One region of the Streptomyces sp. CNS606 genome, then DNA from elsewhere that is predicted to be linked to it. Evidence: riboswitches for the same ligand, from Rfam matches in the RefSeq annotation. Region 1 holds a riboswitch; each other region holds the start of a gene.
The links. Region 1 has a riboswitch for cobalamin ahead of K304_RS0102015 (cobalamin biosynthesis protein). Riboswitches for the same ligand answer to the same signal wherever they lie in the genome.
Positions count from the first base shown of each region.

Region 2: another riboswitch for cobalamin. It lies ahead of K304_RS33685 (hypothetical protein); the one in region 1 lies ahead of K304_RS0102015 (cobalamin biosynthesis protein).
Region 3: another riboswitch for cobalamin. It lies ahead of K304_RS0126280 (ribonucleoside-diphosphate reductase subunit alpha); the one in region 1 lies ahead of K304_RS0102015 (cobalamin biosynthesis protein).

Region 1 covers NZ_AUFD01000006.1:43,085-47,066, reverse strand. The annotation lists gene K304_RS0102020 (cobyric acid synthase) at 1-1,419, opposite strand, end outside; gene K304_RS0102015 (cobalamin biosynthesis protein) at 1,416-2,369, opposite strand; cobalamin riboswitch at 2,497-2,619, opposite strand; gene K304_RS0102010 (hypothetical protein) at 2,808-3,020, opposite strand; gene K304_RS0102005 (inorganic phosphate transporter) at 3,054-3,982, opposite strand, start outside.
Region 2 covers NZ_AUFD01000031.1:7,828-11,809, forward strand. The annotation lists gene K304_RS0118930 (CbiQ family ECF transporter T component) at 1-274, opposite strand, end outside; gene K304_RS33685 (hypothetical protein) at 281-1,309, opposite strand; cobalamin riboswitch at 1,449-1,584, opposite strand; gene K304_RS0118940 (acyl-CoA thioesterase) at 1,635-2,093, opposite strand; cobalamin riboswitch at 2,233-2,447, opposite strand; gene K304_RS0118945 (ABC transporter ATP-binding protein) at 2,524-3,384, shown strand; gene K304_RS0118950 (iron-siderophore ABC transporter substrate-binding protein) at 3,381-3,982, shown strand, end outside.
Region 3 covers NZ_KE384522.1:357,932-361,913, forward strand. The annotation lists gene K304_RS0126265 (DUF3311 domain-containing protein) at 1-80, shown strand, start outside; gene mctP (monocarboxylate uptake permease MctP) at 77-1,678, shown strand; gene K304_RS0126275 (GNAT family N-acetyltransferase) at 1,746-2,261, shown strand; cobalamin riboswitch at 2,327-2,476, shown strand; gene K304_RS0126280 (ribonucleoside-diphosphate reductase subunit alpha) at 2,595-3,982, shown strand, end outside.

The sequences.
Region 1 (3,982 bases):
CCGCGCGAAGGCGGTGTCGGGAGCCGGGAGGAAGGCCCGGCCGGCGTCGGAGGCGACGCGTCGCAGGAAGGCCCGGCGGAAGGCGTCGGACTCCAGCGCGCCGTGCCAGTGCGTGCCCCACACCGGGCCGACCCGGCAGCCGTCCAGGGGGCGGCCGCCGGTGCCGTCGGTGACGAACGGCTCGCCGCCGCGCACGTCGGCGACGCCGTGGTGGATCTCGTATCCCTCGACCGGTTCGCCCAGTGCGGTGCCGGCCGGGCGGGCGAGTGTCTTCCCGGGGGCGAAACGCACCCGCACCGGCAGCAGCCCCAGGCCCTTCACGACGCCCGCACGCGACTCGACGTGGTCCTCGATGCGCTCGCCGAGCACCTGGTAGCCGCCGCAGACGCCGAGCACCGGCCGGTCCTCGGCCGCACGCCGGGCGAGGGCGTCGGCCAGCCCTCGTGCGCGCAGCCACTCCAGCGCCTTCACGGTGCCGCGGGTGCCGGGCACCACCACCAGGTCGGCGTCGGCCAGTTCCTCCGGCCGGTCGCAGAAGCGGACCACCACGCCGGGCTCGGCGGCGAGGGCGTCCACGTCGGTGAAGTTCGACATCAGCGGGACCGGCAGCACGGCGACCCGCAGCACGTCCGCGCCGTGCGGCGGCGCCGTCGACGCCTCCCGCACGGTGCCGCGCAGGGAGATGCGCAGCCCGTCCTCCTCGTCGATGCCCAGGCCGTGCCGGTGCGGGAGCACGCCCAGCGACGGGCGGCCGGTGAGCCGGTGCAGCATCTCCAGCCCCGGCTGCAGCAGCGTCGTGTCGCCGCGGAACTTGTTGACCAGATAGCCGCACACCAGCGCCTGATCCTCGGGGGACAGCAGCGCGGTCGTACCGAAGAACGAGGCGAAGACCCCGCCGCGGTCGATGTCGCCGACGACCACCACGGGGAGGCGCGCCGCCCGCGCCAGACCCATGTTGACGATGTCGTTGCGCCGCAGGTTGATCTCGGCGGGGCTGCCCGCGCCCTCGCAGATCACGGCGTCGTGGGTGGCGCGCAGCTCCTCCAGGCACCCGGCGACCGTCTCCAGCAGCTTCCGCTGCCTGTCCTCGTGGTAGCCGCGGGCGCTCAGTTCGCCCACCGGCCTGCCCATCAGGACGACCTGACTGGTGCGGTCGCCGCCCGGCTTGAGCAGCACCGGGTTCATCGCCGCGCTGGGTTCCACCCGGGCGGCGGCCGCCTGCATGGCCTGCGCCCGGCCGATCTCCGCGCCCTCCCGGGTGACGAAGGAGTTCAGCGACATGTTCTGCGCCTTGAACGGCGCGACCTTCAGCCCCTTGCGGGCCAGCCAGCGGCAGACCCCGGCCGTGACCACGCTCTTCCCGGCGTCCGAGGTCGTCCCCGCGACCAGCAGACCGCCGCCCCGCCGCACCGCGTTCACCGCCGCCTCCCCTTCCGCGCGGCCACGACCCTCACGGCCGTCGTCGTCACCAGCGCCAGCACACCGACGCGGCGGGAGAGCCGCACCGCGCGCTCGACGTCCTCCGTACGGACCGGCCGGCCACGGGCGTTGAGCACCGGCCGGTGCTCGACCCGCCCCGCGTACGCCAACGTCCCGCCCAGCTGTACGCCCAGCGCCCCGGCGAACGCGGCCTCCACCGGGCCCGCGTTGGGGCTGGGGTGGCGGGAGGCGTCCGCACGCCAGACCCGCAGGGCGCCGCTCGGGTCGGATCCGGCGAGTGCGGCCAGCGTGGCCGTCAGCCGGGCGCCGGGCCAGCCCGCCAGGTCGTCCAGCCGCGCCGGCGCCCAGCCGAAACGCAGCAGCCTGGGGGAGCGGTGGCCCAGCATCGCGTCCAGGGTGTTCACCGCGCGGAAGGCCACCAGGCCCGGCACACCGGCGACCGCTCCCCACACCAGCGCGCCCACCACGGCGTCGGAGGTGTTCTCCGCCACCGACTCGACGACCGCCCGCGCGACGCCCTCGGCGTCCAGCGCCTCCGGGTCCCGCCCGCACAGGTGCGGCAGCCGCCGCCGCGCCGCCGGCACGTCGCCCGCGGCGAGTGCGGCGCCGACCGCCCGCGCCTCGCGGATCAGCGAGGTCCCGCCGAGCACCGTCCAGCCGGCGACCGCGGCCAGCACCACCGAGGGCAGCGTCGAACGCGCCCTCCCGGCGGCCGCGTTGAGGCCCGCCGCGGCGGCCGCCACGCCGCCGGCGCACACCACGGTGCACAACGCCCCGGCACCGCGGTGGTCACGCCACAGGGCGCCTTCGGCCCGGTTCACCGCGCGGCCGAAGGCCGCCACGGGGTGTCCGCGCCGGGGGTCGCCCAGCGCGAGGTCGGCGAGGAAGCCGAGCGTCACCCCGTACGCGTACGCACGCGGACGCGGCATCAGACGACGGGCTGTGGAGCCTCGCAGGAACACGGCGAGGTGCGGGGTGGGGGAGCGGCGCAGAAGCCACGCATGGCGGAGTCCTCACTCAGGGTCCTCGCCCTGGCTCGACGTGTCCGGCGGCGAGAGTCTCCTGGCTCCCGGATCGGCGCCTCCCCGGCCTTCCAGCCCGCTGGCGGGCCGTGGCGTGTGGTGAGGGGCGCTCCCCGGTGACAGTGGCGGGACCGCGCCGGATTCGCACCGGCTTCCTCTTCTGCCGCCGTTCGGCTGCCGGAAGTCCATCACGGCCCCCCACGACCGTCAACTCGCCCCCGACCTGCGGCGAAGCAGTGTGACCACCCCCACGTCGCGCCGTCGCGTCCCGCCCGGGCCGCCTCGGGTACGCGAGAGGGGTGGGTGCGGCCCGCAGGCCGTACCCACCCCTCGGTGCGCGGGGGTTCAGGCGCCGATCAGGTAGATGCCGTACGCCACGGCGGCCGCGCAGACCGCGTAGCAGAGGTACGCGCCGATGCGGGCCGGCACGGAGGCGCTGCCGCCGTCCTTGCGCGGTGCGGAGCCCACGATGCCCAGGGTGAACACGCCGACCAGTGCGACGGAAGCCAGCAGGCTGACGCCGAACACGTTGATCAGGGCGGACCAGTGGATGTCCATGGTGAGTGCTTCGCTTCCTTCGGGTGGGGCGCGTCAGGCGCCGGAGACGGAGGCCTTGGTGCGGGCGTGCTCGGACTCCTCGTCCTGCGCGCCGTGCTGCTCGGGGACCGCGCCGGCCGGCGGTGGCGCGACGGCGCTCATCGCGGCGGCCACCACGCCCGCGTCCTGTGCGTCGGAGCGGGATTCCGGGGCGGAGTCCTCCGGCATGTCGTTGACGTTGGTGTGGTCGACCGGCTGCCGGCGCGAGGCCAGCCAGATGGCGCCGTTGACCAGTACGCCGAGGACGGCGACCACGGTCACGCCGACGTTGCCGCGCTCGGCCAGCAGCGCCGCGCCGCCCGCGACCAGACCCGCGGCCGGGACGGTGATGCCCCAGGCGGCCAGCATCCGGCCCGCCGTGCCCCAGCGGACGGTGCCGCCCTTGCGCCCCATCCCCGCGCCCATCACGGCGCCGGAGCAGGTGTGCGTGGTGGACAGCGAGAAGCCCAGGTGGGAGGAGGCCAGGATGGTGACCGCGGCGCTCGTCTGCGCCGAGAAGCCCTGCGGCGGGTGGATGTCGGTGAGGCCCTTGCCGAGAGTGCGGATGATCCGCCAGCCGCCGAGGTATGTGCCCAGTGCGATGGCGACACCGGCCGAGACGACCACCCACATGGGCGGGCCCGCGTCCGGGGCCAGCGCGCCGCCCGCGATCAGGGCGAGGGTGATGACGCCCATCGTCTTCTGCGCGTCGTTGGTGCCGTGCGCCAGGGAGACCAGCGCGGCGGAGGTGATCTGGCCGGCCCGGTAGCCCTTGCCCGCCTGCTCCTCGCTCACGTTGCGGGTGAGGCGGTAGGTCAGGCGTGTGGCGCCCCAGGCGGCGAGGCCGGCGACCAGCGGGGCGGCCAGCGCGGGGATCAGCACCTTGGTGACGACGACGTCGCCGTTGACCGCGCCGATGCCCATCGAGGCGACCGCGGCACCGA
Region 2 (3,982 bases), on a different contig from region 1:
CGATGAACGCGCCCAGCGCGAGGTAGAGGCGGAACGCGAGCGCCCAGGGGGCGTCGCTGCGCCGCTGCACGACGACCAGGCCCGCCACCGACAGCAGCAGCCCGAGCAGCACGGGGTTGCCGGTCCGGCTCGCGGCGGCCGCGAGGCCCAGCGCCCACAGCCACCAGCAGCCCGGGTGCAGCGTCCGGGGCAGCGCGCCCGCCGCCCGGCGTACGGCGGGGGAGCCGGACGGCGGTGCGAGGGCGGTGGTTCTGCCTCCTGCGGAGTCCTTCACGTCCGGCTAGTCCCCGTGCCCGGTGCGACGGCGGCGCCAGGCGAGGACCGCGGCGCCGACGGCGAGGGCGGCGGCCGCCGCGGCGGTCAGCGCGGTCCCGGCGGACAGGGAGGAGCCGGACGCCGTCTGGTCGGGCCGGTCCTCGCCGCCGCTCCAGTCCGCGGCCTCGGTCGGGCTCGGAGCGGCCCCGGGAGCGGCCGGCCCGTCGTCGGCGGAGGCGGTGGGGTCGGGGCTCTTCTTCCCGTCCCGCTTCTTGTCGCCGTCGCGGTCCTTCTCGTCCGGCTTTCCGTCCTCGTCCCGGTCGCCCGGGCGGTCCGACGCCGGGCCGTCTCCGTTCCCCGGACGGTCGGCACCGGTGTCACCGGACGACGCGCCGCCGCCCGGGCCGGTGCCGCCGGTCCCGCCGGAGGAGCCGCCCGAGGACGATCCACCGCTCGACGACGACCCGCCGGACGAGGACCCACCGGACGACGATCCGCCGGAGGAGGAACCGCCGGAGCTCTGCCCGCCGTTGGACGCGGACGGCCGGCGCGGGGCGACGCGCGGCGCGGGCGCGGAGTCCATGTCGCGCCCCTTGGAGAAGGACCAGCCCTCGAAGCTGCCCTCCGGAGGATTGCGGTAGGTCGCCCCGTACTGGCTGTACGTCCACGCGCCGCCGTTCGGCGCGTGCCAGTAGGACCAGTACGCCGAGGCCGGCGGGGTGTCGATGCAGGGTTCGGTCTCCGCCGTGGGCTTGCCCTCCAGCCGGCAGATGAACGACTCGCCCCAGCGGTTGGTGCCGGTCACCTGGATGCCCGCCGCCTTCAGCGCCGCGAGTCCGGTCTCCTGACTGTCCACGGCGCACCGGACGAGGGTCTGTCCGCCGAGTTCGCGGAAGTCGACGATCACGGTGACCCCGTTGCCGTCGGGGCAGAAGCCGGGACGGCCGCGGGAGGTGTCGACCGCGGCGGCCTTCTCCGGTGTGCCGAGACCGGTCAGCACGCCGCAGGCCGTCACCAGGACGGCGGTGATCCACGCGCGTAGTACTCGGCTCATCGTCGGTGCCCCTCCCCTGAGGTGGGCACCGGCCCCCGGCACGTACGCGCCCCCGACGCGCCGATCGTGCTTCAGGCGGCGTTCAGGGGCGGGGAAACCGAGGGGTCGGGCTCCACGCTGCAGACCATGACAGTGCAAAGCGGTGCACGTGCGCGCGGGCGGTCCGGCTCACGGCGGGCGGTGCCGCCGTTCACGGTTGCAGGTCAGCGCCGGATTCCCACCGGCTTCCCCATCGCGTACGCATTCAGTTGTCGTCCTCGCGGACAGTGGACAAGTGTACGGACGCTCCGGGACGTTGACCAGAACGCCCGCTGTGAGCCCGCACTCACTCGCCCCCGGGGGCATCCGCCCCGGGCAGCGGCGGCACCGGGCGCGGCCGTCCGTCCGCGTCGACCGCGACGAACGTGAGCTGCGCGGTGGCCACTTCGGTGACCGGTCCGGGAGAGTTCCACCGCTCCGCGGTGACCCGGACCGCGATGTTCATCGAGGTCCTGCCGACGCCCTCCAGCCCGGCGTGCACGGTGAGCAGGTCGCCCGCGCGCACGGGGGCCAGGAACCGCATCCGGTCGACGGAGACCGTCACCGCCGGCGGGCCGCCGTGCCTGCCGGCGGCGGCCGCCGCCGCGTCGTCGATGAGTTTCATCACCACGCCGCCGTGGATGGTGCCGTAGAGGTTGGTGTCGTGCTCGCTCATGATGTGCGCGAGCGTGACGGCGGACCGGGACGCGCGGGATGCCGCGTGGTCCGCCGGGTCGGTGCGGAAGACGGTGGGCTGGTGTGCCACAGAACTCTCCTTCGCGAGTCGCTGTCCGGCCGGGACGAGGAGGGTGTCGGAGAGTGGCGCGGTCAACGGTCCGCGCGCGACGGCACGGCCGGAGTCCGGCACCGGCCTTCCCTCGAGGCCCCGGGCACCGTGGGCGGTTGTCGCACACGGGCGACCGGCAGGTCTTCGGACTCGCGGGCGCGTCCCGTCAGGACACCTACAGGCCGTCGCTTCCCAGGTCCGTTGCCGGGCCCAGTGCGTGTGACGGCGGTCGTTCCCGCTCACCGCTGCGGGGCAGTCCCGGATTCCCACCGGGTTCCCTCTTGCGACGCCGCTCCTGGACAGGAGGGGCGAACCGGTTGCATGCTCAACATAACCGCGTCGATCCGGAAAGCGGAAACCCGCGGCCCCGGGAGCCACCATCCGTTTAGGTGAGGCTAGCCTTATCTGCGTGAAAGCTGGTGAAGAGACCCCCGAGGCCCCGCCCGTCCGCGGTCACGCGCTGTCGGCCGCGGACCTGACCGTCGCCTACGACGCCGTCGACGTCGTGCACGACGCGTCGGTCGCTCTGCCCCTCGGTGAGGTGACCGTCCTGGTCGGCCCGAACGGCAGCGGGAAGTCGACGCTGCTGCGGACCCTCGCCCGCCTGCAGCGGCCCCGGCACGGCACACTCGCCATCGACGCCGACACCGACGGCTTCGCGCTGAGCCCCCGCGAGTTCTCCCGGCAGGTGGCCCTGCTCACCCAGGGCCGCGCCGCGCCCAGCGGCCTGTCGGTACGGGACGTCGTGGAGTTCGGCCGCTACCCGTACCGGGGGCGCTGGGGCAGGGCCGACCCGCGAGGCCGGGCGGCCGTGGACCGGGCCCTCCGGCTGACCGGCGTCGAGGAACTCGCCGAACGCGGCGCCGAACACCTCTCCGGAGGACAGCTCCAGCGCGTCTGGCTCGCCGGCTGCCTCGCCCAGGAGACCGGCGTCCTCCTGCTCGACGAACCGACCACCTACCTCGACCTGCGCTACCAGGTCGAACTCCTCGACCTCATCCGCGACCTCGCGGACGTCCACGACATCGCCGTCGGCGTCGTCCTGCACGACCTCGACCAGGCCGCCGCGGTCGCCGACCGGATCGTGCTGCTCCACGAGGGACGGATCATCGCGGACGGACCCCCCGAGGACGTCCTGACCCCCGAACGCCTCACACAGACCTACGGCATCCGCGTCGAGGTCACCGCGGACCCCCTGACCGGCCACCTGCGCACCCGTGCCGTCGGCCGCCACCACACCCGGAACGAAAGGCTCACCACACCCTCATGAGACGCCTCCTCCTCGCCGCGGCGGCGGCCACCGCCGCCCTCACCCTGACCGCCTGCGGCACCACCGAGCCCGCCGCCGACGACGCGAAGAAGTCCGGCGACTCCCTCGTCCTCACCGACGCCCAGGGCAAGAAGGTCACCCTCGACGGACCCGCCGAACGCGTCGTCGGCACCGAGTGGAACGTCGTCGAACACCTCGTCTCCCTGGGCGTCGACCCGGTCGGCGTCGCCGACGTCAAGGGCTACAACACCTGGGACACCGTCGTCCCGCTGGAGAACGACCCCAAGGACATCGGCGTCCGCGGCGAGCCCAGCATGGACGGCATCGCCTCGCTCAAGCCGGACCTCATCGTCGCCACCACCGACCTCCAGCCGTCCGCGGTCAAGCAGCTGCGCGAGGTCGCGCCCGTCCTGACGGTGCGCTCCGCCGACGCCTCCGGCCAGATCGACCGGATGACCCGGAACCTCGACCTCATCGCCGAGGCCACCGGCACCACCGACAAGGCCGACACGCTCAAGGCCGACTTCGAGGCGAAGATCGCCGAAGGGAAGAAGGCGCTGGACGAGGCCGGACTCGGCGGTGCGTCCTTCGCCTTCGC
Region 3 (3,982 bases), on a different contig from region 1:
TCGCCTACGTGCTGGTGCGGCGGGACAACGCCGCCCGTCGCGACGCCCGTGCGGCCGCCGAGGGGGGTGAGCGCGCATGAACGAGGGCATCAACGTCGTGGCGCTCGTGGTCTTCGTCTTCTTCTTCGCGCTGGTGACGGTGATGGGCTTCCTCGCCGCCCGCTGGCGAAAGGCCGCCAATGCCGACAACCTGGACGAATGGGGTCTGGGCGGCCGGAGCTTCGGCACCTGGATCACCTGGTTCCTGCTCGGCGGCGACCTCTACACCGCGTACACCTTCGTGGCCGTGCCCGCGCTGATCTACTCGGCCGGCGCGGTGGGCTTCTTCGCGGTGCCGTACACGATTCTCGTCTACCCGCTGATCTTCCTTTTCCTGCCGCGTCTGTGGTCGGTGTCCCACCGGCACGGCTACGTGACGACCTCGGACTTCGTGAAGGGCCGCTTCGGCTCGCGCGGCCTGTCCCTGGCCGTGGCGCTGACCGGCATCCTCGCCACCATGCCCTACATCGCGCTGCAGCTCGTCGGCATCCAGGCGGTGCTGGACGTGATGGGCATCGGCGGCGGCGCGTCGACGCACTGGTTCATCAAGGACCTGCCGCTGCTCATCGCCTTCGGCGTGCTCGCGGCCTACACCTACTCCTCGGGACTGCGGGCACCGGCCCTGATCGCGTTCGTCAAGGACTCGCTGATCTACATCGTGATCGCCGTCGCGATCATCTACATCCCGATCAAGCTCGGGGGCTTCGACGACATCTTCTCCAGCGCGGGCGAGAAGCTCTCCGAGACCGGCGGAGCACTGGTCACCGGGCCCGAGGGCCACTGGGCGTACGCGACGCTGGCACTCGGCTCCGCGCTGGCGCTGTTCATGTACCCGCACGCGATCACCGCGACGCTGTCCAGCCGCAGCCGCGAGGTGATCCGCCGCAACACCACCATCCTGCCCCTGTACTCGCTGATGCTGGGCCTGCTGGCGCTGCTCGGCTTCATGGGCATCGCGGCCGGCATCTCGCTGGACAATCCGCAGCTGGTGGTGCCGCAGCTGTTCGAGAACATGTTCCCGGCCTGGTTCGCGGGCGTCGCGTTCGCCGCCATCGGCATCGGCGCCCTGGTCCCGGCGGCCATCATGTCGATCGCCGCGGCGAACCTGTTCACCCGGAACGTCTACCGCGACTTCCTCAAGCCGAACGCCACCCCGGAGCAGGAGACCAAGGTCTCCAAGGTCACCTCGCTGCTGGTGAAGGTCGGCGCCCTGGTCTTCGTCCTCACCCTGGACAAGACGGCGGCGCTCAACTTCCAGCTGCTGGGCGGCATCTGGATCGCGCAGACCTTCCCGTCCCTGGTCGGTGGCCTGTTCACGCGCTGGTTCCACCGGTGGGCGCTGCTCGCCGGCTGGGCGGCGGGCATGGTGTACGGCACCATCGCGGCGTACAACGTGTCCAGCCCGAAGCAGGAGCACTTCGGCGGCAGCACGGCGGAGATCCCGATGATCGGTGAGATCGGTTACATCGGCCTCACCGCCTTCGTGCTGAACGCGGTCGTCACGGTCGTCCTGACGGTGATCCTGCGGGCCGCCAAGGTCCCGGACGGGCGGGACGAGACCAAGCCGTCCGACTACCGCGCGGACGCCGGCGACCGGGGCGTGAAGGAGGAGCTGCCGGCTCCCACCGCCGCTCCCTGATCCACGGAACCCACCCGAGCACCCCACCGGCGGCACGGCCGCCGGTGGGGTGCTGCATGCTGGGGACATGGACGTGACGATCAGGGCGGCGCACGAGGCGGAGTACGGCGAGGTCGGAGACCTGACGGCCGACGCGTACCTGGAGGACGGGCTGCTCACCTACGGCGCGGAGGACCCGTACCTGGAGGTGCTGCGGAACGTGCCGCACCGCGCCGGGCACGCACAGGTCCTGGTCGCCGTGGACGCGGGCACCGGCGACCTGCTGGGCACCGTGACCTTCGTCGGGGACGGCGGGGAGTACGCGAACATCGCCCGGCCCGGCGAGGCCGAGTTCCGCATGCTGGCCGTGCACCGGAAGGGGCGGGGACGCGGCGTGGGCGAGGCGCTGGTGCGCGACTGCCTGGCACGCGCGCGGGCCCTCGGCCGGGAACGCGTGGTGCTCTCCACCGAGTCGAAGATGACGACCGCTCACCGCCTGTACGGGCGACTGCGGTTCGTGCGCACCCCGGCCCGCGACTGGGAGCCGATCCCCGGTCTGCCACTGTGGACCTTCGCGTTGGAGCTCGCCGACGACGAGGACTGACGGGCACGGCAATCCTACCAGCGACACAAGATGTTGGGGTGCTCGCGCGGAGCACCCCAACATGTATGCTCGTCCTCGCTGTCGCCGCAGGGGAATCCGGTGCGAATCCGGGACTGTCCCGCAACGGTGTGCGGCGTGCCGTGCCCTGCCTCCACGCGTCGAACGGGCCCCGGAACGCCGCGAGTCCGAGCACCTGCCGACGGCGTCGTACACGTCCGGGCCCCGTGGGATGGGCCGGCGGACGCGAGGTGACGCCGGCCCGCAACGGGTCGCCGCCTGCGCCCCGCCACGCCTCCCCACCGGCCCCCGCCGAGCGAGGGAGAGCACGTCACCGTGACCATCGCACCCGAGGCCGCAGCCGTCCCGGCGCCGTTCCCGGCGCCTTCCGGGCCGGATGCCGACAGCGCCCTGCTGGAGCGGCTGTTGACGGAGCTGACCGCCGACCTGCCCGCGACCGACGCCGCCCGGATCGGCGCGGCGGTACGGCGCGGACGGCACCCCGGATCGACCCACGCGGACCTGCGGTCGCTGGCCGTCGAGGCGGCGGCCGGACTCATCGGCGACGAACCGGAGTACGGGCGCCTGGCGGCCCGGCTGCTGACCCGCGCCGTGCGCGAGGAGGCCGCCGGCCAGGGCGCGACCTCATTCTCCGCCTCGGTCGCCGTCGGCCACCACGAAGGTCTGATCGCGGACTCCACCGCCGCATTCGTCAGCGCACACGCCGCACGCCTGGACGCCCTGGTCGACGCCGCCGTGGCGGACGGCGCCGACGACCGGTTCGGCTACTTCGGGCTGCGCACGGTCCACTCCCGCTACCTCCTGCGCCACCCCACGACCCGCCGGGTGGTCGAGACCCCGCAGCACTTCCTCCTGCGCGTCGCCTGCGGGCTGGCGGCGGACGACAGCGCGCGGGCCGTCGAGGAGGTCGCCGAGCTGTACCGGCTGACCAGCTCGCTGTCCTACCTGCCGTCCTCCCCGACGCTCTTCAACTCCGGCACCCGGCACCCGCAGATGTCGTCGTGCTACCTGCTGGACTCGCCGCTGGACGAACTGGACTCGATCTACGAGCGCTACCACCAGGTCGCCCGGCTCTCCAAGCACGCCGGCGGCATCGGTCTGTCCTGGTCCCGCGTCCGCGCCCGCGGCTCGCTCATCCGCGGCACGAACGGCCACTCCAACGGCATCGTGCCGTTCCTGCGCACGCTGGACGCCTCGGTCGCCGCGGTGAACCAGGGCGGCCGGCGCAAGGGCGCCGCCTGCGTCTACCTGGAGACCTGGCACGCCGACCTGGAGGAGTTCCTGGAGCTGCGGGACAACACCGGTGAGGAGGCCCGCCGCACCCACAACCTCAACCTCGCGCACTGGATCCCGGACGAGTTCATGCGCCGCGTCGAGGCCGACGCCGACTGGTCGCTGTTCTCCCCCGCCGAGGTGCCCGAACTGGTGGACCTCTGGGGCGACGACTTCGACGCCGCCTACCGTCGCGCCGAGGCGGACGGTAAGGCCGTGAAGTCCGTTCCGGCCCGGCAGCTGTACGCGCGGATGATGCGTACCCTCGCGCAGACCGGCAACGGCTGGATGACCTTCAAGGACGCCGCCAACCGCACGGCCAACCAGACCGCCGAACCGGGCCGCGTCGTCCACTCCTCCAACCTGTGCACCGAGATCCTGGAGGTGACCGACGACGACGAGACCGCCGTGTGCAACCTCGGCTCGGTCAA